2 regions of the Aminobacter sp. P9b genome follow, and region 2 is predicted to be linked to the other one. Evidence: predicted binding sites of a transcription regulator. Region 2 holds the regulator's gene; the other holds the start of a gene.
What was found. Region 2 encodes HrcA, which represses chaperone genes, less so after heat shock. Its sites were predicted from a motif close to GTTAGCACTCNCNNNNNGNGAGTGCTAAC; they were not measured.
Positions count from the first base shown of each region.

Region 1: WHT83_RS02670 (co-chaperone GroES) is a predicted target of HrcA. The motif match lies at 8,351-8,379, and genes of this name have one in related genera.

Region 1 is NZ_CP150082.1:515,344-531,070, reverse strand. It holds gene WHT83_RS02710 (ABC transporter permease) at 1-23, opposite strand, end outside; gene WHT83_RS02705 (ABC transporter substrate-binding protein) at 81-1,646, opposite strand; gene WHT83_RS02700 (ABC transporter ATP-binding protein) at 2,102-3,115, opposite strand; gene WHT83_RS02695 (GntR family transcriptional regulator) at 3,233-3,970, shown strand; gene WHT83_RS02690 (aspartate/glutamate racemase family protein) at 3,967-4,734, opposite strand; gene WHT83_RS02685 (hypothetical protein) at 5,596-5,784, opposite strand; gene WHT83_RS02680 (hypothetical protein) at 5,854-6,246, opposite strand; gene groL (chaperonin GroEL) at 6,316-7,944, opposite strand; gene WHT83_RS02670 (co-chaperone GroES) at 7,983-8,297, opposite strand; gene WHT83_RS02665 (hypothetical protein) at 8,852-9,166, shown strand; gene WHT83_RS02660 (DUF1488 domain-containing protein) at 9,163-9,438, shown strand; gene WHT83_RS02655 (glucoamylase family protein) at 9,457-10,842, shown strand; gene recQ (DNA helicase RecQ) at 10,956-12,755, shown strand; gene WHT83_RS02645 (GlxA family transcriptional regulator) at 12,794-13,855, opposite strand; gene WHT83_RS02640 (FAD-dependent oxidoreductase) at 13,936-15,159, opposite strand; gene WHT83_RS02635 (Atu1372/SO_1960 family protein) at 15,161-15,727, opposite strand, start outside.
Region 2 is NZ_CP150082.1:1,531,474-1,547,200, reverse strand. It holds gene WHT83_RS07600 (ABC transporter permease) at 1-401, opposite strand, end outside; gene WHT83_RS07595 (ABC transporter ATP-binding protein) at 398-1,315, opposite strand; gene WHT83_RS07590 (HlyD family secretion protein) at 1,429-2,379, opposite strand; gene WHT83_RS07585 (CerR family C-terminal domain-containing protein) at 2,376-3,053, opposite strand; gene WHT83_RS07580 (CYTH domain-containing protein) at 3,132-3,605, shown strand; gene WHT83_RS07575 (CHAD domain-containing protein) at 3,602-4,534, shown strand; gene WHT83_RS07570 (lipo-like protein) at 4,587-5,390, shown strand; gene WHT83_RS07565 (calcium-binding protein) at 5,495-6,847, shown strand; gene WHT83_RS07560 (hypothetical protein) at 6,883-7,080, opposite strand; gene hrcA (heat-inducible transcriptional repressor HrcA) at 7,104-8,174, opposite strand; gene rph (ribonuclease PH) at 8,339-9,055, shown strand; gene WHT83_RS07545 (VOC family protein) at 9,066-9,476, shown strand; gene rdgB (RdgB/HAM1 family non-canonical purine NTP pyrophosphatase) at 9,476-10,123, shown strand; gene hemW (radical SAM family heme chaperone HemW) at 10,123-11,289, shown strand; gene WHT83_RS07530 (GNAT family N-acetyltransferase) at 11,699-12,178, opposite strand; gene WHT83_RS07525 (EamA family transporter) at 12,280-12,717, shown strand; gene rsmI (16S rRNA (cytidine(1402)-2'-O)-methyltransferase) at 12,956-13,855, shown strand; gene WHT83_RS07515 (YraN family protein) at 13,848-14,219, shown strand; gene WHT83_RS07510 (DUF3297 family protein) at 14,334-14,564, shown strand; gene WHT83_RS07505 (acylphosphatase) at 14,592-14,876, opposite strand; gene WHT83_RS07500 (cyclase family protein) at 15,081-15,727, shown strand, end outside.

The DNA of each region.
Region 1 (15,727 bases), 1.0 Mb from region 2:
CGCGTGGCGAGCAAGGAAATCATCTCAGCCTCTGAAATAGAGGGAGGCCGGGCGCCGGGCGCCCAGCCTCCGATCAATCGTCAGTCCATCGTGTAGTACCAGAACCGCGTATACTCGTCGGCCGGCACGATGGCATGGACCTTGTCGGTCATGCCCCAGGTCAGGAACTGCTGGTGCAGCATGATCTTGCCGACCTCGTCGCGATGCAGCTTCATGACTTCCGAGATCATCTCCTGGCGCTTTTCGGCATTGTATTCCGTGCCGATCTGCGGGATCAGTTCATCGACCCGGGCGTTCGAATAGCCCTTCGGGTTCCAGGCGCCGAGGTCGCCGGTGGGCGTATGGAAGGTCGCCGAGATGATGTTGTAGGCGTCGAGCGTCGGCAGGCCGGCCCAGCCGAGCATGTAGAAGGAATATTTGCCGGCCGGCAGTTCGGTGTCGAACTGCACGGGCGGATGCATCGTCAGCTGCGCCTTGATGCCGACCTTGGCAAGCATGCCGACCGTTGCCTGGCAGATCTGCTCGTCATTGATGAATGAACCGGCCGGGCAATCCATCGGCAAGGTGAAGCCATCGGCGTAACCAGCCTCCTTGAGCAGTGCCTTCGAAGCCTCGATATCGTAGGGGAAGCGGACGTCGAGGCTGGCGTCGTAGAACGGCAGTTCCGGCGCCATCATGATCGCCGACGGACGGCTGTTGTCGCGCATGATCGAACGCTTGATGCCCTCGACGTCGATGGCCTGATAGATCGCCTTGCGGACGCGCACGTCGGCGAGCGGATTGGAATCCAGGCCAGGCAGGGTCTTCGACTGCTGGTCCATACCGTAGAAGATGTTGCGCAGATGCGGCGCGCGCATCACCTGCATGCCGGCCGTGGCCTCGATGCGCGCGACGTCCTGGGGCGGGGCGTTACGGATGAAGTCGACCTCACCCGAAAGCAGGGCTGCGACGCGCGTCGCATTGTTGGTGATCGGCGTGTAGACGATCTCGTCGATGTTGTGCTCGCGCTTGTCCCACCATTTTTCGTTGGCGGCAAAGACGGTCCTCACGTCGGGCTCGCGGCTGGCCACCTTGAACGGCCCGGTGCCGACGCCTTGCGTGATCATCGCGCCGCCGGTGTTGGTCGACAGGTCGAGCGGCTTCTGGGCGCCGATCGATTCCTGGAATTCCTTGTCGAGGATGTACCAGCCGGCAAAGTCGTTGAGCAGCAATGCGTATTTGCGCTTCAGCGTCATGTCGACCGTGTGGTCGTCGACCTTGACCACCTCGGCGATGGGCTCGAGCAGGCCGGCGAAGGGCGAGCCGGGCGACCCGGCGCGCTCGAAGGAGAAGATCACGTCGTCTGCGGTGAACGGGTTGCCGTTGTGGAATTCAACGCCCTTGCGCAGATGGAAGCGCCATTTGGTGTCGGACAGGGTCTCCCAGCTTTCGGCCAGGGCCGGCTCGATCTTCAGTTCCTTGTTCCAGCGGACGAGGCCCTCATAGACATTGCCGATCAGGCTGAGGGTGAAATCCTCGCGCGCCGCGTGAGGGTCCATCGAGCTGATTTCCTGCGATTCGGCGAACCGCAGCGTCTTGGCGTCAGCCGCGTTGACGGCCAGGCCGGCGCACGAGGCGAGAAGTAGCAGTTTCAGGTAGTTTTTCATCGGCTGTTCCCACGCAGTTCTTGTTTGTTGGATTCTTGAATCGTTCACATGCCGGCTGGCCGAGGGACGAGGCGTCGGGCGTGCCGAAAGGCACCGCATCCATCGGGGGCTTGAGGTGGTTCAACAGCGCTGCGTGGCCGGCGTGACAAAATCGAAGTCGCGATCCTCTCATCCCCCGAGGGTCGGGGAATGCCCATTTCGATCCGTTCTGATCTCGAGCACTTGTCACTGGAACCCAGCCTGTTGAGAGCCGACAGGAGGGATGATTTCACATCGAATACGCTTCGTCTACAGCCTTGTATTCGCAACTGTGCACCAATTGTATACATGATGTGCCTGAGAAATAGGCAAGCTGAGAAGCGCGCGGCGTCCAGCGGAATGCGGGGCCGCTCGTCGAGCGATGTTCCAGGTCTTCGGACCAGCGCTGCCTTGGGCTGGCAATGCGCCTGTCTCAGTCAGAGTTGCGTGCCACCCTGGTGGATGAAACAGGCAGCGGATGTGCCGCCGGCGTCGGCCAGACGCGGAAGCTCCGTCCGGCAACGCGTGCCGGCCTTGGGGCAGCGCGGATTGAAGGCGCAGCCGTCGGGCCAACTGCCAAGGCGCGGCATCGAGCCGTCGATCTGGGCGAGGCGCTCTGCCTTGCGGTTGAGCGAGGGGATCGAGGCCATCAGCCCCGCCGTGTAGGGGTGACGCGGCCGGTGAATGACCTCGTCGACCGGCCCGATCTCGACGACGCGACCGGCATACATCACCGCCACCCGATCGGCGGTCTCGGCGATGACGCCCATATCGTGGGTGACCAGCATGATCGCCGTGCCGCGCGTTGCCGCGAGCCGCTTGAGAAGCCCGATGATCTGGGCCTGAACCGAGACGTCGAGGGCCGTGGTCGGCTCGTCGGCGATGATCAGTTCCGGCTCGCCGGCGAGCGCCAATGCGATGACGATGCGCTGGCGCATGCCGCCGGAGAACTGGTGCGGATACTGGCTGAAGCGGTTTTCCGGATCGGCGATGCCGACTTCGCGCAAGAGTTGCAGCGCTTTCGCGCGTGCTGTTTCAGCATTGCCGGGATGATGCGCGCGGATGGTTTCGGTGAGCTGGCGGCCGACCGTGAAAAGTGGATCGAGGCTGGTCAGAGGGTCCTGGAAGATCGCGCCGATGTGGCGGCCGCGCAGCTTGCGCTGTTCGGCCTGCGGCAGGTCGTCGATGCGCTGGCCGGAGAGATGAACAGAACCGCCCGATATGCGGCCGGGCGGTTGCAGCAGGCCGATCAGGGCGCTTCCGGTCAGCGATTTGCCGGCGCCGGATTCGCCAACGACGCCCAGAATCTCACCCTTGCCGATGCTGAACGAAACGTCGTCGACGGCGACAAGCGAGCGCTGGCGCAAGGGGAATTCAATGCGTAGATTGTGTACATCCAGAACGGACGGGATCTGCGGCACAGCGCCGGTTTCGACAGTGTGTCCATGCATCATTGCACCGCCTTTGCTTGAGGGATTGTGCTGGCGGAAAAGGCATGTTCCAAGCGGGCATCGTACGGGATAGAATACATCCTAGTCCTCCCTATGCCGTTTCATCAGGATCGTGACATGTTACGCGAGCCCCGCGCCTTGAAATCCGCCGCCCCGCCGAGCCCCGACAAGACCAAGAAGCGCGGCGGCCCGACCGACGAACACATCCACGGCGAAATCTATTCGGCGATCATCAATCACCAGATCAGGCCGGCGACGCCGTTGCAGGAGGACGCGCTGGCGACCGCCTTCGGCGTCAGCCGCACCATCATCCGCAAGGTTCTGCAGCGGCTGTCGCACGAGAAGCTCGTCGACCTGATCCCCAACAAGGGCGCCTTCGTTTCCAAGCCCTCGATCGAGGAAGCGCGGCAGGTGTTCGAGGCACGGCGCGGGGTCGAATGCATCCTCACCGAAAAGCTCGCCTCGACGATCACCAGGGAAGACGTCGATCGGCTGACGGCCATGGTGAGCGCCGAGGCGGAGGCAGTCGAGCAAGACAGCAAACAAAGGCGGCTGCAGCTCTCCGGGGATTTTCATCGTGAACTCGCCTCGCTTGCTGGTAACGAGGTGCTGCGCGACTTCGTCCACGAACTGGTGTCGCGGACGTCGCTGATCATCGCCCTGTACGAATCACCGGGCGCGGTGCCGTGTTCGTACAGCGAGCACAAGGAGATCGTGGACGCGCTGAAGCGGCGGGACGGCAAGAAAGCTGCGCAGTACATGGACCACCACCTCCGTCATATCGAGGCTCAGATCGACCTTGCCGATCACCCCGTGCGCGTCGACTTCAAGACGCTGTTCAAACCCCTAAGCTAACTGACTTTTCGTGCCGTCAACCTGTCGGCAAGCCGGGTGTCGGGCGCATAGCCGGCGAGCTTGCCGCGATAGGTCTTGGGCAGAGGATAGGCGAGGTCGCCGCGCTTCGATGTCTTCAGGCCCATGCCGACGATCGCCTCGGCAAACTTGACTGCAGCGACCACGCCGTCGATCACAGGCACCTGCAACCTGTCCTCGAGGAATTTCGCGAGATCAGCCATGCCGGCGCAACCCAGAACGATGGCTTCCGAGCGGTCCTCGGAGAGCGCCCTTTCGCATTCGGCGAGAATGATCGCGCGGGCGTTCGATTCCGGCTTTTCCAGTTCGAGCACCGGCACATCGGTGGCGCGTACCCGGCGGCAATGGTTCTGCATGCCGTAGTTGCGCACGAGGTGCTCGGCGATGATGCGCGTGCGCTCAAGTGTCGTCACCACCGAAAACCCGGTGGCAACGAAGGTCGCGGCATGCATCGCCGCCTCGGCGATTCCGAACACCGGCGCCCCGGTGAGCTCGCGCGCCGCAAGCAGGCCCGGATCGCCGAAGCAGGCGACGACATAGGCGTCGGCGGCGGGTCCATCCATGATCTCGTCGACGAGGCCGATGATGCTCATCGCTTCGTCGTAATGACCCTCGATCGAAGCAGCACCGGATCGCGACGTCACCGCCAGGATTTCAGTCCCCGGTGCCGCCACCGCCCGCGCCGCGTCGCCGATGAGATCGGTCATCGACTGGGTCGTGTTCGGATTGATGAGCTTGATCCTCATGCGATCCTCTGAGCCGGTGGGCTCGCGGAAGTACGGGCCAATCCCGAGCCTTCCAAATTGTATACTATCAGATATTCGTATTGGATATAATTTGTGGTTGTCAACACGGCTTTTGACGAAATCCGGCGACCGTTGCAGCGGATGGGCCGCAGTTCGGCGCGATCCGGCGGAGTGGGCGCGTTCCTGCCGACCGCAATGTGGTGGATAACTACAAGCTTTTGATAGGTTTATTGCTTTTGGAGAGACCGCCAAGGACTTGGCTGGGATCGGGAGGCGAGTCTCCCAAAGAATCTCATTTGCCAGCGGTGTGATCAGGCTATTGTATACATATCAGCCTGGCCGGAAAACGTCGTTTGCCACGCAACGCTGCTTTTGAGACATGACGGGAGAGAATGACGTCGGATCGACGCGTCGCATGGCGGTGCGATCTCATGCCGGATGCCAGGCTCCGGATACTGCCCGGCCTGAGGGGCATTCCGTCCTGCTGGAGGCGTCGGACCTGGTCGGCGAAATCATCAGGTAGCTCCTGAACGAAGTTCCGGAGGAGGTCTAGCATGGACCAGACCCGTTATGAGTGAGGGCTCAAGATGCGCCGCGCGGTGCTCGGCGTCGAACATGTCGACAGCTGAGGAAATTGGCCGCGACCGTCTGAACGGGTCCAGCCACGTAACCAGCGCGGAATAGGGATGGTCGTGCGGGCAACTCAATTCAAATCAAACAATTTGCGCTATTTTCGATTCCGATCTTAGCGCCGTGATGCAGGACCGCGAGCAAGCGATTCAGATTGCTGAACCGCCGCTCGACAGCCTCTCCGAGATGGTCTCGGCCCCGCTTTCCCGAAGCTACCTAAACAAGGGCCCGTCAGAGAAGCCGATTGTCCTCGGCGGCCTCTCGGGCGCGGCGGCGTGTGCTCTCTGCATCAGATTTCCGGCGCCTCTCCGCCGCAGCATTTCGAATCTGTTCGAAGCGGTTGTCCGCGTCTATTGCAGGAGATGGCTTCCGTTCGACCTTTGGCGGCAGCAGTTCGCCCTTCTTGACAAAAGAGATCATGCGTCACGCTCCTTGCTCTTACGGATTGAGGGAACGGCGAACACCGAGGCGATCGTTGTGGCCTTTGGTTCAGGCCCCGAGTGCCGTGGCACAGCCGACCGAAGCGCGACGGTCAGGAGACGTCTCTCCGGGCATTGTCGCCCAGCCGCCCGTCTCGACAAACTTCTGCCTGTCGTAGCCGGCTGTCTTTGCCTTCAGTTCGGTCAACTTTGCCGCGGCATCGGGTGCTGCATTGAACCTCTCGACGCAGATGGTCGAGGCGAGCTGACCGCGCGCCACATCGCCGGCCGTCAGCGCAAGCTCCTGCGAAGTGCCGCCGGTAACCCAGCCGCCCCAGCTGAAGCCGACGATCATGGTGGCGACGGCCGTGCCGACGCATGTCCAGACAAGCGTCGATTTGGTCGGCTGGTAGTTCTCCCATCGTGCCGCAATGGACTGCTTCTGGTTGGTCTGCATAGCCATGGAATGCTCCTTGTTGAGAGTGAGGTAGTGGCCGCCCGGCCGCACGGCGACCGGTGTTTCAGGCGTAGCCTAGTAACCCATGCCGCCCATGCCGCCGGCGGCTGCAGGCGCGTCCTTTGCCGGAATGTCGGCGATCATCGCTTCGGCGGTGATCAGCAGGGCTGCGATCGAGCCCGCATCCTGCAATGCCGTTCGCACGACTTTGGCCGGGTCGACGATGCCAGCCTTGATCATGTCGACATAGTCTTCCGTCTGCGCGTTGAAACCCTGGGTGGCCTCCTTGCTTTCCATCAGCTTGCCAACGACGACGGAGCCCTCGACGCCAGCGTTCTCGGCGATCTGCCGGATCGGCGCCTCAAGCGCCTTCAGCACGATCGATATGCCCGCGGTCACGTCGGCATTGGCGCCGGTAAGTGTCGCCAGTGCCGCCTTGGCGCGCAGCAGCGCCACGCCGCCGCCGGCAACGATGCCTTCCTCCACGGCAGCGCGTGTGGCGTTCAGCGCATCGTCGATGCGATCCTTCTTTTCCTTGACCTCGGTCTCGGTCGCACCGCCGACGCGGATGACCGCGACGCCGCCGGCGAGCTTGGCCAGGCGTTCCTGCAGCTTTTCCTTGTCGTAATCGGAGGTGGTTTCCTCGATCTGCATCTTCAGCTGCGCGATACGGGCGGCAATGCCGGCCTTGTCGCCGGCGCCGTCGATGATCGTGGTCGTGTCCTTGTCGATCAGCACGCGCTTGGCCCGGCCAAGCATGTCGATGGTGACGTTCTCGATCTTGATGCCGAGATCCTCCGAGATCATCTGGCCGGCGCACAGAACCGCGATATCTTCCAGCATCGCCTTGCGGCGATCACCGAAGCCCGGAGCCTTGACGGCGGCGACCTTCAGGCCGCCGCGCAGCTTGTTGACGACCAGTGTCGCCAGCGCCTCGCCTTCGACATCCTCGGAAATGATCAGCAGCGGCTTGCCGCTCTGGACCACGGCTTCGAGGATCGGCAGGATGGCCTGCAGATTGCCGAGCTTCTTTTCGTGGATGAGGATGTAGGGGTCTTCCAGTTCGGCACGCATCTTGTCGGCATTGGTGACGAAATAGGGGCTGAGGTAGCCACGGTCGAACTGCATGCCCTCGACGACGTCGAGTTCGGTCTCGGCGGTCTTGGCTTCCTCGACGGTGATGACGCCCTCGTTGCCGACCTTGTCCATCGCCTTGGCGATCATCGCGCCGACGGTGGCGTCGCCATTGGCGGCGATGGTCCCGACCTGGGCGATCTCGTCCGACGACTTGACCTTCTTGGCGCGAGCCTGGATGTCCTTGACCACGGCAGCCACGGCAAGGTCGATGCCGCGCTTGAGATCCATGGGGTTCATGCCGGCGGCTACCAGCTTGGCGCCTTCGCGCAGGATGGACGCGGCGAGCACCGTTGCTGTCGTTGTGCCATCGCCGGCGAGATCGTTGGTCTTCGAGGCCACTTCGCGCACCATCTGCGCGCCCATGTTCTCGAACTTGTCGGAAAGCTCGATCTCCTTGGCGACGGTGACGCCGTCCTTGGTGATACGCGGCGCACCAAAGGCGCGGTCGATGATGACATTGCGGCCTTTCGGGCCGAGCGTCACCTTGACGGCGTTGTTGAGCAGTTCGACGCCGCGCAACATGCGGTCGCGGGCATCGGTCGAGAATTTGATTTCCTTGGCAGACATGATTTTTCGTCCAGTTCGTTCTTGAGGCCGCAGCCGGTTCAGGCGGCCTTCTTGGCCGCTTCGCTTGTGTCGACGATGCCCATGATGTCGGCCTCCTTCATGATCAGGAGATCGGTGCCGTCGATCTTGACCTCGGTGCCCGACCATTTGCCGAACAGCACCGTGTCGCCGGTCTTGACGTCGAGCGGGATCAGCTTGCCGCCGTCGTCGCGTGGGCCGGGGCCGACGGCTATGACTTCGCCTTGCTGGGGTTTTTCCTTGGCATTGTCGGGAATGATGATGCCGCCTTTGGATTTGATATCGCCTTCGGCGCGTCGAATAACGACGCGATCGTGAAGCGGCCGGAATTTCATGAGATTCTTTCTGCGGCCGGCGCATAGGGCGACCACCGCACATATATAGCGCCCTTGGCACTCGAATGATAGGAGTGCCAAAAATAATTCCAGATTGGCCCGAAATTTCGGGATAATATTGATCGGATTTTTTAGTATAATCTGGATGCTTTTTTAAAATAGAAAGATCCATTCTGTTTTTTGATGTTTAAAACTAGCACCAAAAGATTTATTTAAGAATTATAATTTCCGGATGTATCCTTGATAAATATCATAAATCGGCGTATATATGGATTTCGTTGATTTGGCCGACTTGGCTTTTCGCGGTGTCAGAGACCTTCGACCCGCCATTCACCACCGAATTTTCGATAGCGAATACAGGACGCCGATCCGGCGCGCCTGTCGCTCGGTTCGAATCCTGGAATGAAACCTGACGCTGACCACGGATGTACTGGCAGCATCGGTGTCATTCCGGTTCGGACCGGAACGTTGCGGTATCCCCGGCCCCGGTGAAGGCATCATGGCCAGTCCGGGGCTATCGATACCGACGCACTCCATGAAGGAAGGTCACGACCATGAATGACCGCATCAACCAAAGCCAACGCAGACGCGATGCGGCCGCGATCGCCATCTGGGACAATGAAGGCGGGGCGCCGTGCTCCATCGAGCACCAGGTCGGGCGGCGCATCGAGGTGGATCGTTCGTGGACCGTCTACCATGTCTTCACCGGCATACCGGTACATGTCGACGGCCAGGCAATGACGGGCATGACCCGGTCGGACGCAACGAGCGGGATGATGTCGCTCAATCGTCGCAACGCCGGGCGCCGCAGGGAACGGATCAGGTTGGAGGCACTTGGACCTAACAGCACCACGGCAGGCAACTCATGACGCTCGCTTTTCTCAATCCGAGCCGCAGCTTCGACGAAGCCAAAAAAGCTGTCCGCTTCATCGGTCATGACGGCATGTTCGAAGTGCGTTTCTTCGTCGAAGCCGGCGCATTGGCGAAAGCAGGGGCCAGGGCAGGCAGGACGCAGCTGTCCGAATCAGAATGCCTGACGGCCTTCGACGCAGCGCGCAAATCAATCTACGATGTCGCACGCGAGGCCTATTCCCACGGTCGGCGCACCTACTATACCCTGACCGCCGCCGATTTCCGGTGAGGCCAATAGGCTGATCTGTTGCGGGCGGCCCTTGGCCCATGCGAGGCCGCGACGCGCGGCTGCCGACGCCTGGTTTCGTTAGGTGGGGTTCCTTTAAGTTTGCCAAGCCCACGCAGCTCCTTGCCTCGCATGCCCGACCTTGCGCCCGATCCGTCAATGCTTGCCGATGACGCATTGCTTGACCTCGTGCAGCGGCAGACCGTGCGCTATTTCTGGGAAGGCGGCCATCCCGTCAGCGGCCTTGCGCGGGATCGCCTGAAGACGACAGGCAACAAACCAAACGATCTCGTTGCGATCGGGGGCTCCGGCTTCGGCATCATGGCGATCATCGTCGCGGTCGAGCGCGGCTGGGTTGATCGCGTTGAAGCGCTGGGCCGCCTGCATCGCATGCTCGATTTGCTGGAGGGCTCGCCGCGCTACCACGGCATGTTCCCGCATTTCATCGACGGCCGCACCGGTGCCACCATTCCCTTCCGACGCAAGGACGACGGTGCTGACGTTGTCGAGACGACGTTTCTGTTCCAGGGATTGATTTGCGCCCGCGAATATCTCGACCGGAGCGCAGGCGGGGAACAGCGTTTTCGCGGACGTGTGAATGCGCTGCTGGCGCAGGCCGAATGGGACTGGTTTCAGCGGAAGGGCAAGCTCTATTGGCACTGGAGCCCGAAGCACGGATGGGCGATGAACAACCCGATCGAAGGCTGGAACGAGTGCCTGCTTGCTTTCGTGCTGGCGGCGGGATCGCAGCATCACGCAATCGATCCCGGCTGCTACCACAACGGTTTTGCGGCCGGACCAGCCTTTCATAACAGGCGGGAACATCACGGCATCGAATTGCCGCTCGGAACGGATTTTGGCGGCCCGCTGTTTTTCGCGCACTATTCCTTCTGCGGCCTCGATCCGCGAGCGCTGAGAGACCGCCATGCCGACTATTGGGAGCAGAACGTTCGCCACGCGCGGATCAATCATCGGCATTGCGTACTCAACCCCCATGGCCATCAAGGTTATGGTGCCGATTGCTGGGGACTGACCGCATCGCATGGCCCTACGGGCTATGTCGCGCATGCGCCGGATAGGGACATTGGCGTCATCACGCCGAGTGCCGCCCTGTCGAGCTTTCCCTACATGCCCGATCAGGCGATGTCCGCCTTGCGCGGTTTCCTGGCCAAGCCGGGTAAACGCATCTGGGGCCGCTTCGGTTTTGTCGACGCGTTCTGCGAGAACCGGAACTGGTACGCGCGAACCTGCCTCGCCATCAATCAGGGGCCGATTGTTGCGATGATCGAGAACTATCGGACTGGGCTTTTGTGGAAACTGTTCATGAGCGCACCGGAGGTTCGCCTGGGCTTGGCCAGGCTGGGCTTTACCAGGCCAAGCCCCGACCACGACGTTCACTCGGCCTGAGGAGCAAACCGACGAACTGTTGCAAGGAGCCCGACAGAAAGGCGCATCAACGATCGCTGACACGGCGAAGCTGCTATGAAGGACGTTTCCATGATTCTCCGTTGCAGCCACCGATGACCGCCACCGCCCTCGAAATTCTCAAGACCATTTATGGCTATGATGCGTTCAGGGGACCGCAGGCGCGGATCGTCGAGCATGTCATCGCCGGCAACAACGCCTTCGTGCTGATGCCGACCGGCGGCGGTAAGTCGTTGTGCTACCAGATCCCCGCAATCGTCCGTCCCGGCATGGGGCTCATCGTTTCGCCGCTGCTGGCGCTGATGGCCGATCAGGTGTCGGCACTGCGCCAAGCTGGGGTGCGGGCGGCGGGGCTCAACTCCGACCTTTCACCCGACGGGCGCCGCAGCCTGTGGCACGATATCCGCACTGGTGCGCTCGACCTCCTCTATGTCGCACCTGAAACCTTGCTGCGGCCTGATGTGCTGGAGCTGCTGGACGGCGTGAAACTGTCGCTGATCGCCATCGACGAGGCGCATTGCCTGTCGCAGTGGGGGCACGATTTCCGTCCTTCCTATCGCCAGCTCGACGCTGTCGTTTCGCGCTTTGCCGGCACCCCGCGCATGGCGCTGACGGCCACTGCGGACGAGCCGACTCGCGCGGAAATCCTGTCGCACCTCGAAATCGACGAGACCGACGCCTTCATCGCCGGTTTCGACCGGCCCAACATTCGCTACGCCATCGAGGAAAAGGACAATCCGCGCGCCCAGCTCAAGGAGTTCCTCAAGCGCTATGAAGGCGAGAGCGGGATCGTCTACTGCCTGTCGAAACGCCGGACCGAGGAAACCGCCGCCTGGCTTCAGGGCCTCGGCTACGATGCGCTGGCCTATCACGCCGGCATGGACAAGGCGGCGCGCGAAGCCAACCAGATGCGCTTCCAGCATGGCGAGGCGGTCATCATGGTCGCCACCGTCGCCTTCGGCATGGGCATCGACAAGCCGGACGTGCGCTTCGTCGCCCATATCGACCTGCCGGGCAGCATCGAGGCCTATTATCAGGAGACCGGTCGCGCCGGGCGCGACGGCCTGCCGTCCGATACGCTGATGCTTTACGGCTACGACGACATCGCGCTGCGCAGCCGCTTCATCGAGGAGTCGGAGGCGCCCGACCAGCGCAAGCGCATGGAGCGGCAGAAACTCGATGCGCTGCTGGGGCTGGCCGAGACGGCAAGCTGCCGCCGACAGGTCCTGCTGTCTTATTTCGGTGACCATAGCGAACCATGCGGCAATTGCGACACCTGCGCGGAGCCGCCAAAATTGTTCGACGGCGCCATTGCGGCGCAAAAGGCGCTGTCGTGCATCTACCGCACCGGCGAGCGTTTCGGGCAAGCCTATGTTGTCGACGTGCTCTTGGGCGTCGACAACGAGCGCATCGCCCAGTTCGGCCATGACCGCATCTCCACCTTCGGCATCGGCACCGAGCACGACAACCGCACGTGGCGGGCGATACTGCGCCAACTGATCGCGCTGCGCCTCATCGACGTCGACCTCACAGGTCATGGCGGCCTGTCGATCGCACCCGCCGGCCGCGACTTCTTGCGCGACAAGCCGGCGCTGATGCTGCGCGTACCGGCGCCAACGCACGCCAAACGCGACAAGGTTGCGCGCAGCACGGCACAGTCCTCTGTCCCCGATGCGGACCATGATCTGTTCCAGGCCCTGCGGCGCAAGCGCACCGACATTGCGCGCACGCAGAACGTGCCACCCTATGTGATTTTCCACGACAAGACCCTGATCGAGCTGGCAGCGGTGCGACCCGCGTCGCGCGCCGAGATGGCGAGCGTGCCCGGTGTCGGCGAAGCCAAGCTCGACCGCTACGGCCCCGCCTTCCTCGCGGTGATCGCCGAGCACGCATGAGGGGGTGTGTGATCCCACCCCACCGTCACGGTCTCCGCTCAACTTCGGCGGTGACGGAACTCGCTCGGCGAGGTGTTGTACTTCTTACGAAAAGCGGTCGCCAGATGCGCCGAGTCGGCAAAGCCCGTCTCGAAGGCAATGGCGGTAATGGGAAGGACGCTGTTCTCAAGCAAAAAATGCACGTACCGGAGACGTGTTTCCAGGATGAAGTGTTTCGGCGTCATGCCGATATGATCCTGAAACAACCGTGCGAACTGTCGGGGAGAGAGACCGACGGAGGCGGCCACCATTTCCGGGGAGACGTCGCGGCCCTTGCGGCTCTCAATGAAAACGACAGCCCGCTGGACACGGGCATCTCCGACATGGCGGAACGATGATGCCCGTTCCTGATCGAAGGCGCTCATGCTTTTCTGATCCGTCAGCGACAGCTGGTAGACGGCTTTGGCGGCGCGATCCGGTCCGCAATGGTTGCGGATGAGTTCGGTCATCAGCGAAAAAATGGAAATGCCGCCGGGCACGGTCACCCGGCCGTTCTCGATCAGGTAATCGTCGCGGGTCGACAGGGGCTGGCGTGGGAAGGCGACCTGAAAATCGTCCCGGTGATAGGGGTGGATGGCGGCCTTCCTTCCAACCAGCAGTCCCTCTTGTGCGAGGATGAACGCGCCGGTGCAGACGCCGACGATCGTTACGCCGGCCGAAGCAGCGACGCGGATGTAATCGCGGTGGGTGGAAGGGGCGGTTCTCAGGCGTGGCAAAAGGCCTCCGACAACGATGACGTAGTCAAAATCCGTCGGATTGATGTAGGGCGAGTCCGCCTGCACGCGAATGCCGCAACTGGCGACGGCCGCATAATCCGGCTTGCCCATGATCGACCAGCGGCAGTGGAGAGGACGGGAATTGTCGCCGAAATCCGCTGCGTGACGGAGTGGCTCGATGATGCCCGCCAGCGACATCATCGGAAAGGTGGGCCACAGCAGGATGCCGACCGAAATATCCGGTTTGCGGTCTTGCACGGAAAGAAGCCTTTCCGCCCAGAGCCCGTCCAGCCATCGGACATACTCCGTCCCAGCCGGCCCCACCGCAACTCCGTCTTCCGTCATCCCGCCGATCTCCTGATTACTATGTCTACGGAGTTTTTATAGAAGATGGCGAATTTTGAAACGTTCTATACTTAACGGCTTTATTTGGTTTCCTTGATGACGGTGGCCAGCCGCTTGGCCGAGCCGAGGCAGAGTGTCCAGCCAAGTGTGCCGTGGCCGAGATTGAGATAGAGACCCTTCAGGCTGCCGGGCCGGATGAGCGGTCGCGAGGAGGGTGTGCACGGGCGTACGCCCGACCAGGCGTTGAGGTCGGCGTTGCTGGAATGGGCGAAACTCTGCCCGAAGGCTTCCACGGCAGCGGAGCGGAAGCTCTCGAATCGTTCGCCATTGAAGTGGTGAGGTCGCGCCCCTATGTCGGCCAGCCCTGCCGCCCGTACGGTATTTCCGAGCCGCGCGAAGACGATCTTGCGCTGGAGGTCGGTGATCGATACGCGCATCGCCTTCTCGGTGGCTGGCGCGCTGATGGAATATCCCTGTACCGGCCAAAGCGCGCCTGGCAGGCGGTCGCGCCAGGGTAGCAGTTCCATGGAGTACCCGGAGGCGACGACAGCGAGATCGCAGGCCAGCGGTTCGCGGGAGCGGAATGCAAGCCCGCTCACGCGGCCGGCATGGCTGAGGATTTTCTCGACCTCCTCACCGAAAATGGTCTTGAGGCCGTAGCGCTCGCGAAGTCGTTCGATGAATGTGGTGCAGAAGACATCCGGCCTGCCGGTGGCGTCGCCTTCGCTGTAGATCACCCGCGCGATCTCGTCCGGGTAATGGGCGAGCGCGGGTTCGATGGCGGTTGCCCCGGAGCGGTCGAGCACTTCCTGCCGGATACCCATCGACTGCTTGAGCCGACGCGTGCCGGCAGTCGCCTGGCAAGCAGCGGCGGTCGAATAGAGGATCATCTTGCCGGAGGATTGGTAGTCGAAGGACAGGTCGAATTCCCTCAGCACATCCCCGAGCAGATCGCTTGTTTCAGCCGCCATTTGCAGCAGATATCGTGTGTTGGCGATGAAGCGTGATTGCAGGCTGTTGAAGAGGAAGCGGAGACCCCAGATCAGGAATTCGGGATCGGCCTGAAGCCGCACGCGATAGGCGGGATCGCGCCTCAGAAGGATTTCCGGCATGTGGGCGAGGAAGGAGGGCGAGGCTAGCGCATCGCCATAGGCGTAGGAGAGCTGCGCGCCGTTGGCGCGGCTTGCGCCCTGCGCCGGACCGGGGTTGCGGTCGATCAGCGTGACGTCCAGGCCAGCCTTGCACAGCATATAGGCGGAGGCGGTTCCGACGACGCCCGCCCCGATGATGGCAACCTTCGCCATTTCACTCCCCCTCCTTCAGCACTGCGGAGAGTTCAATCTCGACCGGAACGCCGCGCGGCAGCGAGGAAACACCGAGCGCGACGCGGGCATGGGCCCAGTTTTCCGGGAAAAGCGTTCGCAAGAGTTCTGAGGCACCGTCGATCACAGCCCCGTGGCGGGTAAAATCCGGGGCAGCGGCGACATAGCCCGCGAGGCGGACGAAGCCGGCGACGCGCTCCAGTCCGCCGGCCACCTTGCCGAGTTGGGCGAGAGCGTTAAGGAGCGCGTAGCGTGCGCAGTCCTGCCCCTCTTCGAGGGACACGTCCTGGCCGAGCCTGCCGATCTTCATCACGGTTCCATTCTTCAGCGGCACCTGGCCGGAGACCGTGACGACATTGCCTTGGCGCACAGCGCCGACGAAAGCGCCGGGCGGTACCGGTGCATCGGGAAGGGCAAGCCCGAGCGCGGCAAGCCGCGAGGCGACGCCGCCTTCCGCCACCGTCCGCGCTCTCGCCGAACATTCCCCGACGAAGCCTGCCAGCATGCGGCGGTCGAGTTCTGTCAGCCGGTATTCCGGGTGCCACTGCAC
Region 2 (15,727 bases):
TCGGTGGCATCGGCCTCGATCAGGATCTGTGGCGCGTCGCCGCTGGCCACCCGGCGGCCAAAATCGGCGGGAATGGTGACGACAAAGGCGACCTCGCCGCTGGCCATCAGCTCCTCGGCCTCGGCTGCGGTCTCGGCGATGTGGTCGAAGCGGTAGTAGTTGGTGTTCTGCAGCGCCGAGACCATGGCGCGGGTGTACTGGTCGTTGCTGGTGGCAACGAGTGCGGCCGGCAGGCTCTTGGGGTCGCTGTTGATGGCGAAGCCGAACAGCACGAGCTGCATCAGCGGCACGCCCAGCATCATGGCGAAGGTGATGCGGTCGCGCCGCATCTGGATGAACTCCTTGGTCAGCAATGCGCCGAGCCGGGCGAAGGAGAAGATGCCGTTGGTGAGGCTTGTCATGACATGTTGTCCCTGGAGCCGGCCATGAACTGGATGAACACGTCTTCCAGACTGGTCTCGCCCGGTTCGACGGTGACGTCCTTGCGGCCGCGGATGTCGGCAAGTGCCGCTTCGAGCTTTTGGCGGTCGGAACCGACGACGTGGAGCGTGGCACCGAACGGCGCGACCTGCTCGACGCCGGGCCTGCCCTCGAGTGCGGCGGCGATCTGGTCGAGGCGCGGGCCGGAAACGACGAAGGTGGTCAGCCCGGCATTGCGCACGACGTCTTCGACGGTGCCGGAAGCCAGCATCTTGCCATAGGAGATGTAGCTGATGCGGTGGCAGCGCTCGGCCTCGTCCATGTAGTGGGTCGAAACCAGGACGGTGAGCCCGCCGCGCGCCAGCCGGTGGATCTCGTCCCAGAACTCGCGCCGCGCCTTGGGATCGACGCCGGCGGTGGGTTCGTCAAGCAGCAGCAACTTGGGCTTGTGCATGATGCAGGCGGCGAGCGCCAGGCGCTGCTTCCAGCCGCCCGACAGCGTGCCTGCGAGCTGGTTGCGGCGGCTGGTCAGGCCGAGTTCGTCGAGGGTGCGGGCGACGTGTTCCTCGACCGGCCTGAGCTTGTAGAGCCGGGCGACGAATTCGAGGTTCTCGCCGATGGTCAGGTCCTCGTAGAACGAGAACTTCTGCGTCATGTAGCCGACTTCGCGCTTGATCTTCAGCCCGTCGGTGCGCAGGTCATAACCAAGCACCTGGCCGTCGCCCTCGTCGGGCGTGAGCAGGCCGCACATGATGCGGATGGTGGTGGTCTTGCCCGAGCCGTTGGGCCCGAGGAAGCCGACGATCTCGCCCTCGGCGACCGTCATGGTGACGTGGTCGACGACGGTCTTGTCGCCGAAGCGCTTGACCAGGTTGGTGACTTCGATGGCGTTCATAGGGTGCTGCCCGTAAAGAGCGAATAGGGATTGGCGAATAGCGAATAGTTAGTAGGGAGTAGGGACGAGCGCGGCTGTCATGGCGTGCTGCACTATTCGCTACCCCCTATTCGCTATTCGCTCTCTTTCAGTGCCACATCGACGATCTGCCCCGGCTGCAGGGCGGAGCCCGCGTCTTCCGGACGGGCCTCGACGAGGTAGACGAGCTTCTGCCGGTTCTCGAGCGAGTAGATCACCGGCGGGGTGAATTCGGGGTCGGGCGAGACATAGCTGACCTTGGCCGTTAGCCCCTCGGGGCAGCCGTCGCAACGCACGGCCAACCGGGTGCCGACATGAACCGAGGAGAAGGCGGTCTCGGGGATGAACAGCGTCAGCTTGACCGCACCGTCCGGCAGCACTGAGACCACCGGAGACGACGGTCCGGCAGTATCGCCGGCATTGCGGATGACGTCGTCGACGCGCCCGTCGGTGGGTGCGGCAAGCGCGCGCTTGGAAAGCCGCCAGCGAGCCTGGCCGAGGGCCGACTCCGCCTGCTCGACCTCCTTCTCGGCAGCCTTGATGGCTTCCGCGCGCGCGGGCAGGCCGGCGACGCTCAGGTTGGCTTCGGCGAGACCGATTGCCGCTTCCGAGACCTCGACCCGCGTTCTCGCCTCGTCCATCTGGGCCTGGGTGGCGATGCCGCGCTTCAGGAGATCCTGCGTGCGGGCCTGAACGCGGTTCGCTTCCTCGGCCTGGGACTTGGCCGAGCGGACAGTTGCCTCGAGGGCCGCGATCTCTTCCGGGCGCTTGCCGACCTTGAGATCGGCGAGTTCCGCCCTTGCCTGGGCAAGGGCCGCCTCGGCCTGGGTCACTGCGATCCTGGCGTCGCCACTTTCGAGCGAGACGATCGGCCTGCCCGCCTGGACGCGATCGCCGCGTCGGACGGAAACCGTCTCCACCTGCGCGACCTCGATGGGGGCGAGCAGGACATAGTCGCCCTCGACGTAACCGACGGCGAGCGGCGCGGGGGCAGCGCAGGCTGTGAACAAGGATGCGGCGAAGGGAATGGAACAGAGGATACTCATGGCTTTCCTGCCTTGCGCGCGGCAACGATGGCCGCGACGTTTTCCTTGGCGATGCCGATGACCTTGGCGGCTTCGGCGGGACCGATGTCGGCCCAATCCATGCGCCGCATGACGGCGGCGCGGGCGATGCGGAAATAGACGACCTGGCCGATCATCATGAACACGCTGATGCGGGTCTTCTCGCTTTCGGCTTGCTCGCCGGTGGCCGTCGCCCAGAGCTGGCACAGCCTGCGGTGAACCGGCTCGAAGACGCCGCTATAGATGCGATCGAGCGCGTCGGTCGGCGTCGACAGTTCGCGCAGGACGAACTGGACGATCTCGCCAGCCTCGGGACGCGCGACGATGAAGCCGACCATGCGCTCGACCGTGGCGTCGAGCTGCGCTTCGGCCTGCGCGGCATTATCCGGCAGGGCCGGAGCGGAACTGCCGAAGGCCTGGGCGGCGATGGTCTGGATCGTCTCGACGATGTAATCGGCGGCGGCCAGCCGGAGCCCTTCTTTGCCGCCGAAATGATAGGCGATGGAGCCGATGTTGGCATTGGCGGCGGCGGCGATCTCGCGGGTCGAGGTGCCGTCAAAGCCCTGCCGGCCGAAAAGCTGAAGCGCCGCCTTCACCAGCGCCATGCGGGTGGCGTCGGCTGCGGTGGTCGTTTGCGGGGTCTGTGTCTTGCTCATACTCGCTATTTAATCAATCGATTGATTAAGGTCAAGTGAATTGTTGCGCTGCACGACGGGGCGCGCTTTACTGCCGCCATGGCAAAGGAAATCGAACGCAAATTCCTGGTGAAGGGACCGGAATGGCGGAGCCTTGTCGAAGACAGGATCCGCATCCGGCAGTTCTATCTCGCCTCGAATACGGGCCGCTCGGTCCGGCTTCGGATTTCCGACGGCAAGCGCGCGACGCTGACGCTGAAATTCGGCTCCCGGGGCCGCGAGCGCGACGAGTTCGAATATCAGGTGCCGCTGGCCGAAGCCGAGGAGATGGCCGGTTTCGCCGTCGGCCGTGTCATCGAGAAGACACGTCACCATGTTAGCCATCGCGGGCGACTCTACGAGATCGATGTATTCGGCGGGGAGCTGAGCGGCCTGGTGATTGCGGAACTGGAAACGCCGGACGACGTGCCGGCATCGGACCTGCCGGCGTGGATCGGCCAGGAAGTCACCGACGACGCGCGCTATTACAACGCGTCGCTGGCCCTCAGCGACGTGCCGGAAGCCGTCGCATGAGCTTTCGCATCGATCCCCGGCTGACGCTTACCGCAGAGGTTCGCCGCATTGCCGGCGGGGAGATCGACAAGATCGTCGCGCATCTCAACGTTGCCCGTGACAATCCGGAAAAATCGCTGCACAGCGCCCGCAAGCGCATCAAGGCGCTGCGCGCGCTGCTGCGCCTGGTTCACCCAGGCGACGAAGCGTTCTGCCGCGCCGAAAACAACCGCTACCGCGACATCTCGCTGTCGATCGCCGGCCCGCGCCAGGCGACGGCGCTGATCGAGACGATCGACCGGCTGATCGCGGATTTTCCCGAGGACGCCGATGGCGCCGGCCTTGCCGGCATTCGCGCCATGCTGGCGCGCCACCGCACCGAAACTGCCTACGGCCAGGCAGGGCTCGGCGCAGTGCTCGACAACGCCGTCGCGGAATGCCAGGCCGGCATGGTCGCACTTGAAATGCTCATTCTCCCCGATCATCCGGAAAATGCGGCCGATGTGCTTGCCGACGGGGCGCTGGCAACTTTGCGCTTTGCCCGCAAGGCGCTGCAGCAATCGCGCGAACGCGGCGAGCCCAACGATTTCCACGACCTGCGCAAGGCAGTGAAGACGCATGCCGCGCATCTGGCGCTGCTGCGCAAGCTCTGGCCCGCACCCGTCAAGCCGCGCCGCGAACGCGCCGAAGAACTGGGCGAAAGCCTGGGCGAACTGCACGACGTGTTCGTCATGCGCGCGCTAATCGAGGCACGCGAAGCGCCCTTCGACGGCCCCGAGCCGAAACAGCTGGTGCGGCTGCTCAGGCGCGCGGAAAAAGCGCTGCGCAAGCTCTGTCTTGCAGATGCCACCAAGCTGTTCGAGGAAAAGCCCAGGCGCGCTGCGCGCAAGCTCGCCAAGAAGGCCCGCCAGGACCTGAACGACAGCATGGCGGAGAGCGAAGCGGACTGACGTCGGCTGCGGCTGGCCTCCCCGGGCCGGCTCATGTTACGTCCTGTGCGTCATGACGCAAAAGACCGATACATTGCTCGACCGCATTGGCCGCTGGCTTGCCTCACGCCTGCAGGTCGCATCCTCCGGCTACGAACCCTATACGCCGTCCGACCCGGAGACCTTGCGCCGGACGCTGGAACCCGGCGACATCCTGCTGATCGAGGGCAACCAGCGCATTTCGGCCGTCATCAAGTACCTGACCCAGTCGACCTGGTCGCATTCGGCCCTTTACGTGGGCGACGCCCTGGCCGAGCCGGAAGACGGCTCGGAGCGGCCACGGCTGATCGAGGTCAACCTCGGCGACGGCTGCGTGGCCGTGCCGCTGTCGAAATACCGGACCTACAACACCCGCATCTGCCGCGCCAACGGCCTGTCGCCGGAGGATCGCGACCATGTCGTCAGGTTCATGATCCAGCGCCTGGGGCTGAAATACGACCTCAAGAACATCACCGACATGCTGCGCTACTTCATCCCGCGGCCGCCGGTGCCGGTGCGCTGGCGCCGCCGGATGATCGCCTTCGGCTCGGGAGACCCGACGCGCGCCATCTGCTCGACGATGATCGCCGAGGCCTATGGCGAGATCCGCTACCCGATCCTGCCGGAAATCACGCGTGCGCCGGGCCGCGCCTCGGCGCAATCGACCTACATGCGGCGCGAGATCATGCATATCCGCCACCACTCGCTGTACACGCCGCGCGACTTCGACCTGTCGCCCTATTTCCGCATCGTCAAGCCGACGCTGGAATACGGTTTCGACTACAGGCAGGTGACATGGGGCGAGGAATACAAGAGCGAAGACTCAAGATCAGCATAGATTTCGCAAAAAGAAAGTCTTCCGATCAACTTGGCTTTCACTTTCCGTTAGCGTCTACCGACGACAATTCCTGGAGTGCCGTGAGACTTCCGGGAAATTAGCCAGTGCTGAAGATTCACACTCCGACGATTTCCTACACGTCCGTTTCAGTCAATCTGCTGCAGCAGCTGAATGCGCGCGGCGGGCTTCCTGCCGGCACCGACGCCGCAAAGAACCAATCGCTGCCAGGCCTCAAATATTCGCCCAGCGCAGCGGTATCGGCGATCATGCGCATCCTGGTGGAGTCGGAAGGCATCCGGGCTTCGGTGAGTTCGTCCGGCAACGCGCTCGGCCTGGAGGTCGAGCGATATGAGTTCGACACGGGCGGCGAGGACATGAACCACATCACGCAGGTCAGAGCGACAGGTTCGGGCAACCTCAACCTGTCGGTCATATCCTCGAACAAGGACTACATTTCCGCCGGTGCCGCAGACGGCAACGACATCATGCAGGTGGCCGGACACCGGGTGATGGGCGTTTCCGGAGAAAAGGGCAACGACCACATCTCCGTGCTTGGACTGGCGAGCAGCAAACCCTACGCAGGCTTCGAACCGGCCGTCGATCTCGTCGACGGCGGTGACGGCAACGATACGATCGCCATTGCAGGCCGGGGCGATGTGACACGCACCGATGGCGGCAACGGCAACGACAGTATAGCCATCACCACGGCAGGTTCGATCTGGATCGTCGATGGAGGCCGTGGCGCCGACGCGATCTCGATCTCCGCGCAACGCGAGGTGCGACTGGTCGATGGTGGCGAGGGCGACGATGCCATCGCCATCGCCACGGCCGGCGGCGTTGACCACGTCTCCGGCGGCGACGGGCGCGACGCGATCGCCGTTTCCGCCAAGGGCAGCGTGTCCGGCCTCTACGGCGGCGCCGGCAACGACGTCATTGCCGTCACCGCAGCCAGCACCAGCTTCATCGACGGCGGCGATGGCGACGACACCATCCGGGTCACCGCCAGGTGGGATGCGTTTGCCAGTGGCGGTGGCGGCAACGACGTGCTGCACCTGTCCGGCCTCGAGGTCAGAGCGGGAGGGGGCGACGGCAATGATGTGCTGCAATTGTCTGGCCGCGACCTGATGGCGGTGGGCGGCAAGGGCAAAGACCTGATCAAGCTCGACAGCACCGCCGGTCGGGCCGCGACGCTGAGGATGGTGGAAGGCGATGGCAACGATATTGTCGAGACGAATGCTCCGCTGAACATCGCTCGCTACAGCAGCGACGGCGCGGCGCAACTCGATCCTGCAAAGGCCACGCTCGCGCACAATGACGACGGAACGGTCACGGTCCGTTTCGAGGGCAGCAACGACAGCGTGACCGTCAAGTTTACAGGTGCCATGGCCGGGCGCGAGATCGTCGCAAGGGTCGAGAACGGCAACCTGTCGATCGGCCCGGCGAACGGCCAGGCCTAGCGAACGGCCGATCCCGTTCGCAGCGCACTGGCTGCTTATTCCTCCGGCTCGGAGAAGTCGTCGTCGAGGCGCTTTTCCAGATCGACAAGGTCCTTGGGCAGCGGCAAGCCTTGCGCGCGCAGTTCGCTCAGCTTCTCGCGCAACTGCTCCTGCAATTCGTGGGAATCCTCGGGCTGGTTGACCATTTCCTGGAGCAGGACAGCTATCTGGGCCTTGATCTGTTCGAGCGCCATGGTCCGTCCTCCGTGGTTTCAGCTTACCTCAGCATGCGCGAAATAAGCTGCGCCGTATAGTCGACCATCGGCACGATGCGGGCATAGTTGAGCCGCGTCGGGCCGATGACGCCGAGCGCGCCGACGACGCGGGCATCCTTGTCGCGATAGGGCGCGACGACCAGCGACGATCCGGACAGCGAAAACAGCCGGTTCTCCGAGCCGATGAAGATGCGCACGCCCGAACCTTCCTCGGCGAGGTCGAGCAACTGGATCAGCCCGTCCTGGGTTTCCATGTCCTCGAACAGGTGCTTGAGCAGCTCGATGTCGGCCTGGGCGGTGACGTTTTCGAGCAAATTGGCGCGGCCGCGTACGATCAGGCGCGCCGGCAGGCCGCTGTCGGCGCCGGCCCAGACGGCAAGACCCTTTTCGACCAGATCCTGCGACAGCGTATCGAGGGCAGCCTTGGTCTCGTCCTTGATACGGGCGATCTCAAGTCGGGCCTCGGCCAGGGTGCGGCCACGGATATGGGCGTTGAGGAAGTTGGAGGCTTCGTGCAACTGGGAGACGGTAACGCCGAGCGGCAGCTCGACGACGCGGTTCTCGACATCGCCATTCTGCGACACCAGCACGGCCAGCGCCTTTGTCGGTTCGAGCTGGATGAACTCGATGTGCTTGAGGGCGACCTCGTTCTTGGCCGCAAGCACGAGGCCGGCACCGCGCGACATGCCCGACAGCATCTGGCTCGCCTCGGTCAGCATGTGCTCGAGCGTGGCCCCCTCGCCCGAAGCCTTGACCTGGGCCTCGATGACACGACGCTCGTCGTCGGAGAGGTCGCCGAGTTCCATGAAAGCGTCGACGAAGAAGCGCAGGCCCTTCTGCGTTGGCAGGCGCCCGGCGGAAATGTGTGGCGCGTAGACGAGCCCGAGATGTTCGAGGTCGCTCATGACGTTGCGCACGGTGGCCGGCGACAAGGACGACGGCAGCATGCGCGACAGGTTGCGCGAGCCGACAGGCTCGCCGTCGCGCAGGTAGGAATCGACGATGCGCCGGAAGATGTCGCGCGAGCGCATGTCGAGCGACTGCAGGCTGGGGTCGGTTACCGCTTTGGTCATGTCTGTTCGTGGTCTCCGCCTCAAATGATATAGACCCCGCAGCCGCGAACACAACCGCCGGGTCCAGCGTCAGGACACAAGCGAACCTGTTTTCCTTTGCGCTCCCGCAGCCATGGAGCTACAAGCCGGCGACAATTTCCGATTTCGCCACAGAAAGCACCCGAATGCGCCCCTCCAAACGCCAATTCGACGAAATGCGCGCCATCTCCTTCGAGCGTAACGTGTCCAAGCACGCCGAAGGTTCGTGCCTGGTCAAGTTCGGCGACACACATGTGCTGTGCACGGCAAGCCTGGAAGAGAAGGTGCCGGGCTGGATGCGCAATTCCGGCAAAGGCTGGGTGACGGCCGAATACGGCATGCTGCCGCGTTCCACCGGCGAGCGCATGCGCCGCGAGGCTTCGGCCGGCAAGCAGGGCGGCCGCACGCAGGAAATCCAGCGGCTGATCGGCCGCTCGTTGCGCGCCGTCGTCGATATGCAGGCGCTGGGCGAGCGCCAGATCACCGTTGACTGCGACGTGATCCAGGCTGACGGCGGCACCCGCACCGCCTCGATCACCGGTGCATGGATCGCGCTGCACGACTGCCTGCGCTGGATGGAAGCGCGCCAGATGGTCAGCGTCGAGAAAGTGCTGAAAGATCATATCGCGGCGATCTCCTGCGGCATCCATGACGGCCAGCCGGTGATCGACCTCGACTATGTCGAGGATTCGGCAGCGGGCACCGACGCCAATTTCGTGATGACCGGCAAGGGCGGAATCGTCGAGATCCAGGGTACCGCCGAAGGCGTGCCGTTCTCGGAGGAAGAATTCCTGCAGCTTATGGGCCTTGCCCGCAAGGGCATCAACCGGTTGGTCGACCTGCAGAAGATGGCGGTGGGCTGAGGCAAGCGGCATGCAGCCCTCGGCCATCCTCGAATCCGCCCTCTACGTCGCCGACCTCGATGCCGCGGAGACGTTCTACGGCGAGGTGATGGGGCTGGAGCGGATCGCCAAGGTGCCGGGGCGGCATGTGTTTTTCCGCTGTGGCCAGGGGGTGTTGCTCCTGTTCAACGCGGACGCGACGCGGCAACCGCCAAAGCCGGACGCCAGGCTGCCGGTGCCGCCGCATGGCACGACAGGCCAGGGCCACCTGTGCTTTGCCGGCACGGCTGACGAAATCGAAGACTGGAAGGTGCGGCTCGAAGGCAAGGGCATCGCCATCGAAGCCGATTTCGAGTGGCCAAACGGCGGCCGCTCCATCTATTTCCGCGATCCATCAGGCAATTCGCTGGAGATCGCCGAACCGAAAATATGGGGTATCTGATGCGCGAACTCGCCGACAAGAAGATCGTGATCGCCAGCCACAATGCCGGCAAGCTGCGTGAATTCGCCGACCTGATGGCGCCGTTCGGCTTCGAGGCGAAGTCGGCCAAGGAATATGGCCTGCCCGAGCCCGACGAAACCGGCACGACCTTCGAGCAGAACGCCTACATCAAGGCGCTGGCAGCGGCGACCGCGACGGAACTGCCGGCGCTGTCGGACGATTCCGGCCTTGTGGTCGATGCGCTCGACGGCGCACCGGGCGTCTACACCGCCAACTGGGCCGAGAAGCCCGACGGCACGCGCGACTTTGCCATGGCCATGCAGCGCACCGAAGACGCCATGCAGGAGCGCGGCGCGGCCAGCCCGGACCAGCGCAGCGGCCGCTTCGTCGCCGTCATCTGCCTGGCATGGCCCGACGGCCACGCCGAATATTTCCGCGGCGAGGCCGAGGGCACGCTGGTGTGGCCGCCGCGTGGCGAAAAGGGCTTTGGCTACGACCCGGTGTTCCTGCCAGAAGGCTTCGACAAGACCTTTGGCGAGATGAGCGCCGACGAAAAGCACGGCTGGAAGCCCGGCCAGGCCGAGGCGCTGTCGCACCGCGCCCGCGCCTTCCAGAAATTCGCCCGCGCCAAGCTCGGTTCGGCCTGATGGCATTTGCGTCGCTCAGCCGCGACCCCGGCTTCGGCGTCTATGTGCACTGGCCGTTCTGCGCGGCCAAGTGCCCCTACTGCGACTTCAACAGTCATGTCCGCCACCAGCCGGTGGACCAGGAGCGTTTTGCGCGCGCCTTTGCCACCGAGCTGGCGACCATGCGCTCCCGCACCGGCCCGCGCGAGGTGACGAGCATTTTCCTGGGTGGCGGCACGCCGTCGCTGATGCGGCCCGAAACGGTGGGCGCGGTGCTCGAGGCAATCGCCGCCAACTGGACGATTTCAGGCAACGCCGAGATCACGCTGGAGGCCAACCCGTCTTCGGTGGAGGCCGAGCGCTTCCGCGGCTATCGAGCCGCCGGCGTCAACCGGGTGTCGCTGGGCGTGCAGGCGCTGAACGATGCAGATTTGCGCTTCCTCGGACGGTTGCACAACGTCGAGGAGGCGCTGCACGCCATCGGCCTGGCGCGCGAGATCTTCCCGCGCCTGTCGTTCGACCTGATCTATGCCCGGCCCGGCCAGAAGCCGGATGCGTGGGCGGCGGAGCTGAAGCAGGCGATCGGCTATGCCGTCGACCACCTGTCGCTGTACCAGCTGACCATCGAGGAAGGCACGCGCTTCTTCCAGCTCTACAGTGCCGGCAAGTTCGAGATTCCCGACGGCGAGCACGCCGCCGAGCTGTATGCGATCACGCAAGATGTCACGGCGGCGCACGGCCTGCCGGCCTATGAGATTTCCAACCACGCCATGCCAGGCGCCGAAAGCCGGCATAACCTGACCTACTGGCGCTACGGCGAATATGTCGGCGTCGGCCCAGGCGCGCATGGGCGCTTCATCGAGGACGGCAGGCGCATCGTCACCATCGCCGAGAAGATGCCGGAACGCTGGGCCGAACTGGTTGAGCAGAAGGGCCACGGCATCACCGGCGGCGAGACGCTGAACCGCTCCGAAGAGGCCGACGAGTTCCTGCTGATGGGCTTGCGGCTCGTCGAGGGCATCGACCTCGCCCGCTACGAGCAGCTTTCGGGCAAGTCGCTGTCTTCGGCGCGGCTGTCGATCCTGCAGGGCGAAGGGTTGGTCGCGCCGATCGGCAATTCGCGCCTGCGCGCCACGCCTGAGGGCATGATCGTGCTGGATGCGGTGGTGGCGGATTTGGCGCGGTAGCGGCCGGTCTTGTCGTTGAGCGTGGTGCGGTAGCAAGCGTGATAGCATTTGACCGAAGTGCCGGCTTCAACGTCACGGCATGGATCCCCGGGTCTGCGCAGTTCGCTACGCTCCTGCTCCGCCCGAGGATGACGAAGTCACCGCCAATCCCCAACGGTGGCACAGGTGCCACCAATTGGACCAGTTGTTGTAGGTATTCTCGATCTCCAGCGTCCACGATTAGCGGCGCGAAGCCTCCCTCGTCATCCTCGGGCGGAGCAGGAGCGTAGCGAACTGCGCAGACCTGGGGATCCATGCCGTGACTGAACGGCCGGCCTCGGCGGTTCAGAATGCCTTTCTGTCCAGCGCGAAGCCGACAAAGCCACGCCAACACCGCTGAGCCAACAACGATCCAACTTCCAGCCTGCGCTCAGGCCTTCCTCTCCATAGAAAACACGTTGAGGCCTTCGATGCCTTCCTCGATGCGTTGCCAGCCCATCTTTTCGTAGAAGGCGGAAACCGCCGGCTTGGCGCAGAGATAGACGGTGTCGAAACCCTGCTCGAACGCTGCCTCTGCCCCGGCCTGCACAAGGGCTGCGCCGATGCCGGATTTCCTGGCGGCTTCATCGACCCAGACGGCCGCCACCCATGGCGCATATTGCGGCCGCGATTCGAGATCGTTGTCGATCAGGTGGGCCGTGCCGAGGAAGGTTGCGCCACGATGAGCGACGAGCGCCCGCGGCAGCCCGGCGGAGGAAAAATTCCCTTCCACCAGTCCCTGGATGAAGGCGAGTTCATGGCCGTCAGCGCGCCACCACGCATTCCAGATGCGGTCGGCGACGTCGGCGGCGAATTCCGGCCTGTCGCGAAGATCGGAGATGGAATAGGGCTGGACCTGGGCGTTCGTCATCGTGCCTGCTGCTTTTTTGGGACTTTCGGAAAGCCGGCGACTGCTACAAGGCAAACAAGCAACTTTCCAGTGGCCAACAGATGACATTCACGGAGCCAGACATGACTACGGCATTCTCTACCTGGCAATTCTGGGCGATACTTTCCGCCGTTTTCGCCGCGCTGACGGCGATCTTCGCCAAGGTCGGCATCGAGAACGTCAATTCGGATTTCGCCACGCTGATCCGCACCGTGGTGATCCTGCTGGTGCTGGCCGGCATCGTGACCGCCACCGGCCAGGCGCAGGCGCTGGGCACGATTTCGGCCAAGACCTACACGTTCCTGATCCTGTCGGGGCTGGCGACCGGCGCGTCGTGGCTGTGCTATTTCCGCGCGCTGAAGCTGGGCAATGCGGCGCAGGTGGCGCCGATCGACAAGCTAAGCGTCGTTCTTGTCGCGGTGTTTGGCGTCATTTTCCTTGGCGAGCGACTTAGCGCGGCGAACTGGCTCGGCGTCGCGCTGATCGCGGCGGGCGCGGTTCTGGTCGCCACCAGGTCGTGACGGCGGGGCTGCCTTGGTGGCGGCGTCGAGACGGGAGATGAAGGCGTCGAAGCGATGGGGCATGGCCGGTGCTTTTGCCGTTTTCCGCGAATCTCTGTTCCGATCCGCGGCCGCGATTTCTGCCCCGCACTGTGGCAAAGCCAAGGCAGAAACGATCACATGTTTTGCAAGCCGGGGCGCGTCGTGCCAAACAGGGCGAAAGCCGTCCATTCCTGAACCGGGCGGCGAGCGGGGTTGAGTGCAGACGGGCGACAACAAGCGGGTTTTTGTGATCGGGCAGACCGAGATCGCGGCACGGCCGCTCGATCCGGCGCTGTATCTGGTGGCGACGCCGATCGGCAATCTCGGCGACATCACGCTGCGCGCGCTGGAAACGCTGGCGGGCGCCGACCATGTCGCCTGCGAGGACACGCGGGTGACCCGCGTTCTGCTCGACCGCTACGGCATCCGCCAGCGGCCGACCGCCTATCACGAACATAACGCCACAGAGGCAGGGCCACGGCTGATCGAGGCGCTGGAGAATGGCCGCAGCGTGGCGCTGGTGTCGGATGCCGGCACACCGCTGGTCTCCGATCCCGGCTTCCGGCTGGTCGAGCAGGCGCAGGCGCATGGCATCCGCGTGGTGCCGATCCCCGGAGCTTCGGCCGTGCTGGCGGCGCTGACCGCCTCGGGCCTGCCTTCGGATGCGTTCTTCTTCGCCGGCTTCCTGCCGGTGAAGGACGGGCAGAAGCGGACCCGGCTTGGAGAGGTCAAGGCGGTGCCCGGCACGCTGATCTTCTTCGAATCGCCGCGCCGGCTGGCCGACACGCTGGAAGCGATGACTGAGGTGCTCGGCACGCGCCAGGCGGCGATCGGCCGCGAGCTGACCAAGGCCTTCGAGGAAATCCGCACCGGCACGCTGGCGGAACTCGCCGCGCATTATGCCGAGGCCGACACGCCGAAGGGCGAGGTCGTCATCTGCGTGGCACCGCCCGAGGAGCGAACCGAGACGGTGGAGGACATCGACAAGCTGCTGGTTTCGCTGGCCAAGGAGATGCCGGCGTCGAAGGCGGCGGCGGAAGCCGCGCGCATGACCGGGCAGCAGAAGCCCGTGCTCTACCGCCGGCTGCTGGAACTCAAGGAAGGGGCCGGTGACTGACCGGCTCGCCCGGCAGAAGGCACTGGGCCGCGGCCATCGCGGCGAATGGCTGGCTGCGCTCGCGCTGATGCTCAAGGGCTATCGCATCGTCGCCCGGCGCTACAGGACCAAGCTCGGCGAGATCGACCTGATCGCGAGGCGTGGCGACCTTGTGCTGATCGTCGAAGTGAAAGCACGCAAGACGCTGATCGAGGCGATGGAGGCCGTGGCCTATGGCTCGGAGCGCCGCATCGAAGGCGCTGCCGACCTGTGGCTGGCGCGGCAGCCGGACTATGGAAAACTTTCGATACGCTTCGACATGGTGGCGGTGCTGCCGAGGCGATGGCCGGTGCATGTCGAGAACGCATTCCAGGGACGGAATTGAGCGCGGGCCTTTACCCCGATGGCCAATGCCCTTAACAGCGCTCGCAAAGCCTGCCGCGGCGCGGGCAATCGCGTTTCGCGTCGGCATGGACGCCTTGAAATACTGGAGATATCGATGACCCTTCCCGACCGCCTGAGCAACGACCCGCGCAGCCCCTTTTTCAACGCGGAAGCGCTGGAGCAGGGCGTCGGCATCCTGTTCAACGGCAAAGAGCGCCAGGACGTCAGCGAATATTGCGTCAGCGAAGGCTGGATCCGCGTGCCGGCCGGCAAGTCGAAGGATCGCTTCGGTGAGCCGATCACCATCAAGCTCAAGGGCACGGTGGAGCCGTTCCCCAAGCCGTAAGGCGCTCGGTTCGCTCCTGACGAGTTGTCAGCCGGTGATGTCGAAGCCGGCCGGCACGCCCAACGGATCGGCCGGCTCCGGCACGACGCTTCGGACATCGGCGCCGCGCGGCCCCTGCCAAAACGCGTCCAGCATCGACGCCACGGCTTCGTCCGGGCCTGATATCAAAGCGCTGACCGAACCGTCGCGCTCGTTGCGCACCCAGCCGCGCAGGCCGAGGCGCTGCGCCTCGCGCTGTGTCCAGACGCGGAAGCTGACGCCCTGGACGCGGCCAGCGATGCGGACTAGAAGCGCGCGGGACGGAGCTGGCATTCGGGCCTCCTGACCGGCGCGGCGGTTTTCCGCCACGCCCTTGGCACCTCAGTATACGCCGCGCTACCCGGCTGGCAGCCGATTTCGGCGTTCGAAACTTCCGCGAAACGCTTTTCTACGGCGACAGCGTCAGGTGCAAAGCGCACCACTTGCCGCTGCGCCAGTGCAGGCACACACTCTCCCGCCCAACCCCAGGAGGAGATCATGTGCCATCACTGCGTCATCGAATCCGTCAAGAGCGGCATGCTCAGCCGCCGCAGCCTGTTCAAGGGAGCCATCACTGCCGCCGGGGCCGCAGCGCTTGCCTCGGCCCTGCCGCCGAGGCCGCTGTTCGCTGCCGAACCACCGCACAAGGCCGAAGACCTGACCCATGAGCTGTGGGAACAGTTCCCGACCTATTTTGGCGGACAACAGCTGTTTATCGAGCAGAAATTCAGCCATGCCAAGGACACGTTCAACCTGAACGAATGGCGGGTGAGCGAGCACACCGGCACGCATATCGACGCGCCCCTGCATTTCAGCGCCGACGGAAAGTCCGTGGCGGAATTGCCGGTCGAGGACCTGATCGCGCCGCTTGTCGTGGTCGACATCCGCACCAAGGCGGCCGACAATCCCGACGCGCAGCTGACACCCGATGACATCAAGGCGTGGGAGGCTGCAAATGGCGAGCTGCCGGAGGGCGCCGTGGTGGCGCTGCTGTCGGGCTGGGGCGCGCATGTGGCGACCGAGAAATTCCGCAATGTCGGCGCCGACGGCAAGACGCTGCATTTCCCGGGCTTTCATGTCGAGACGGCGCAGCTGTTGCTCGAGAAGCCGACGGTCAAGGCGATCGCCGTCGACACCCTGTCGCT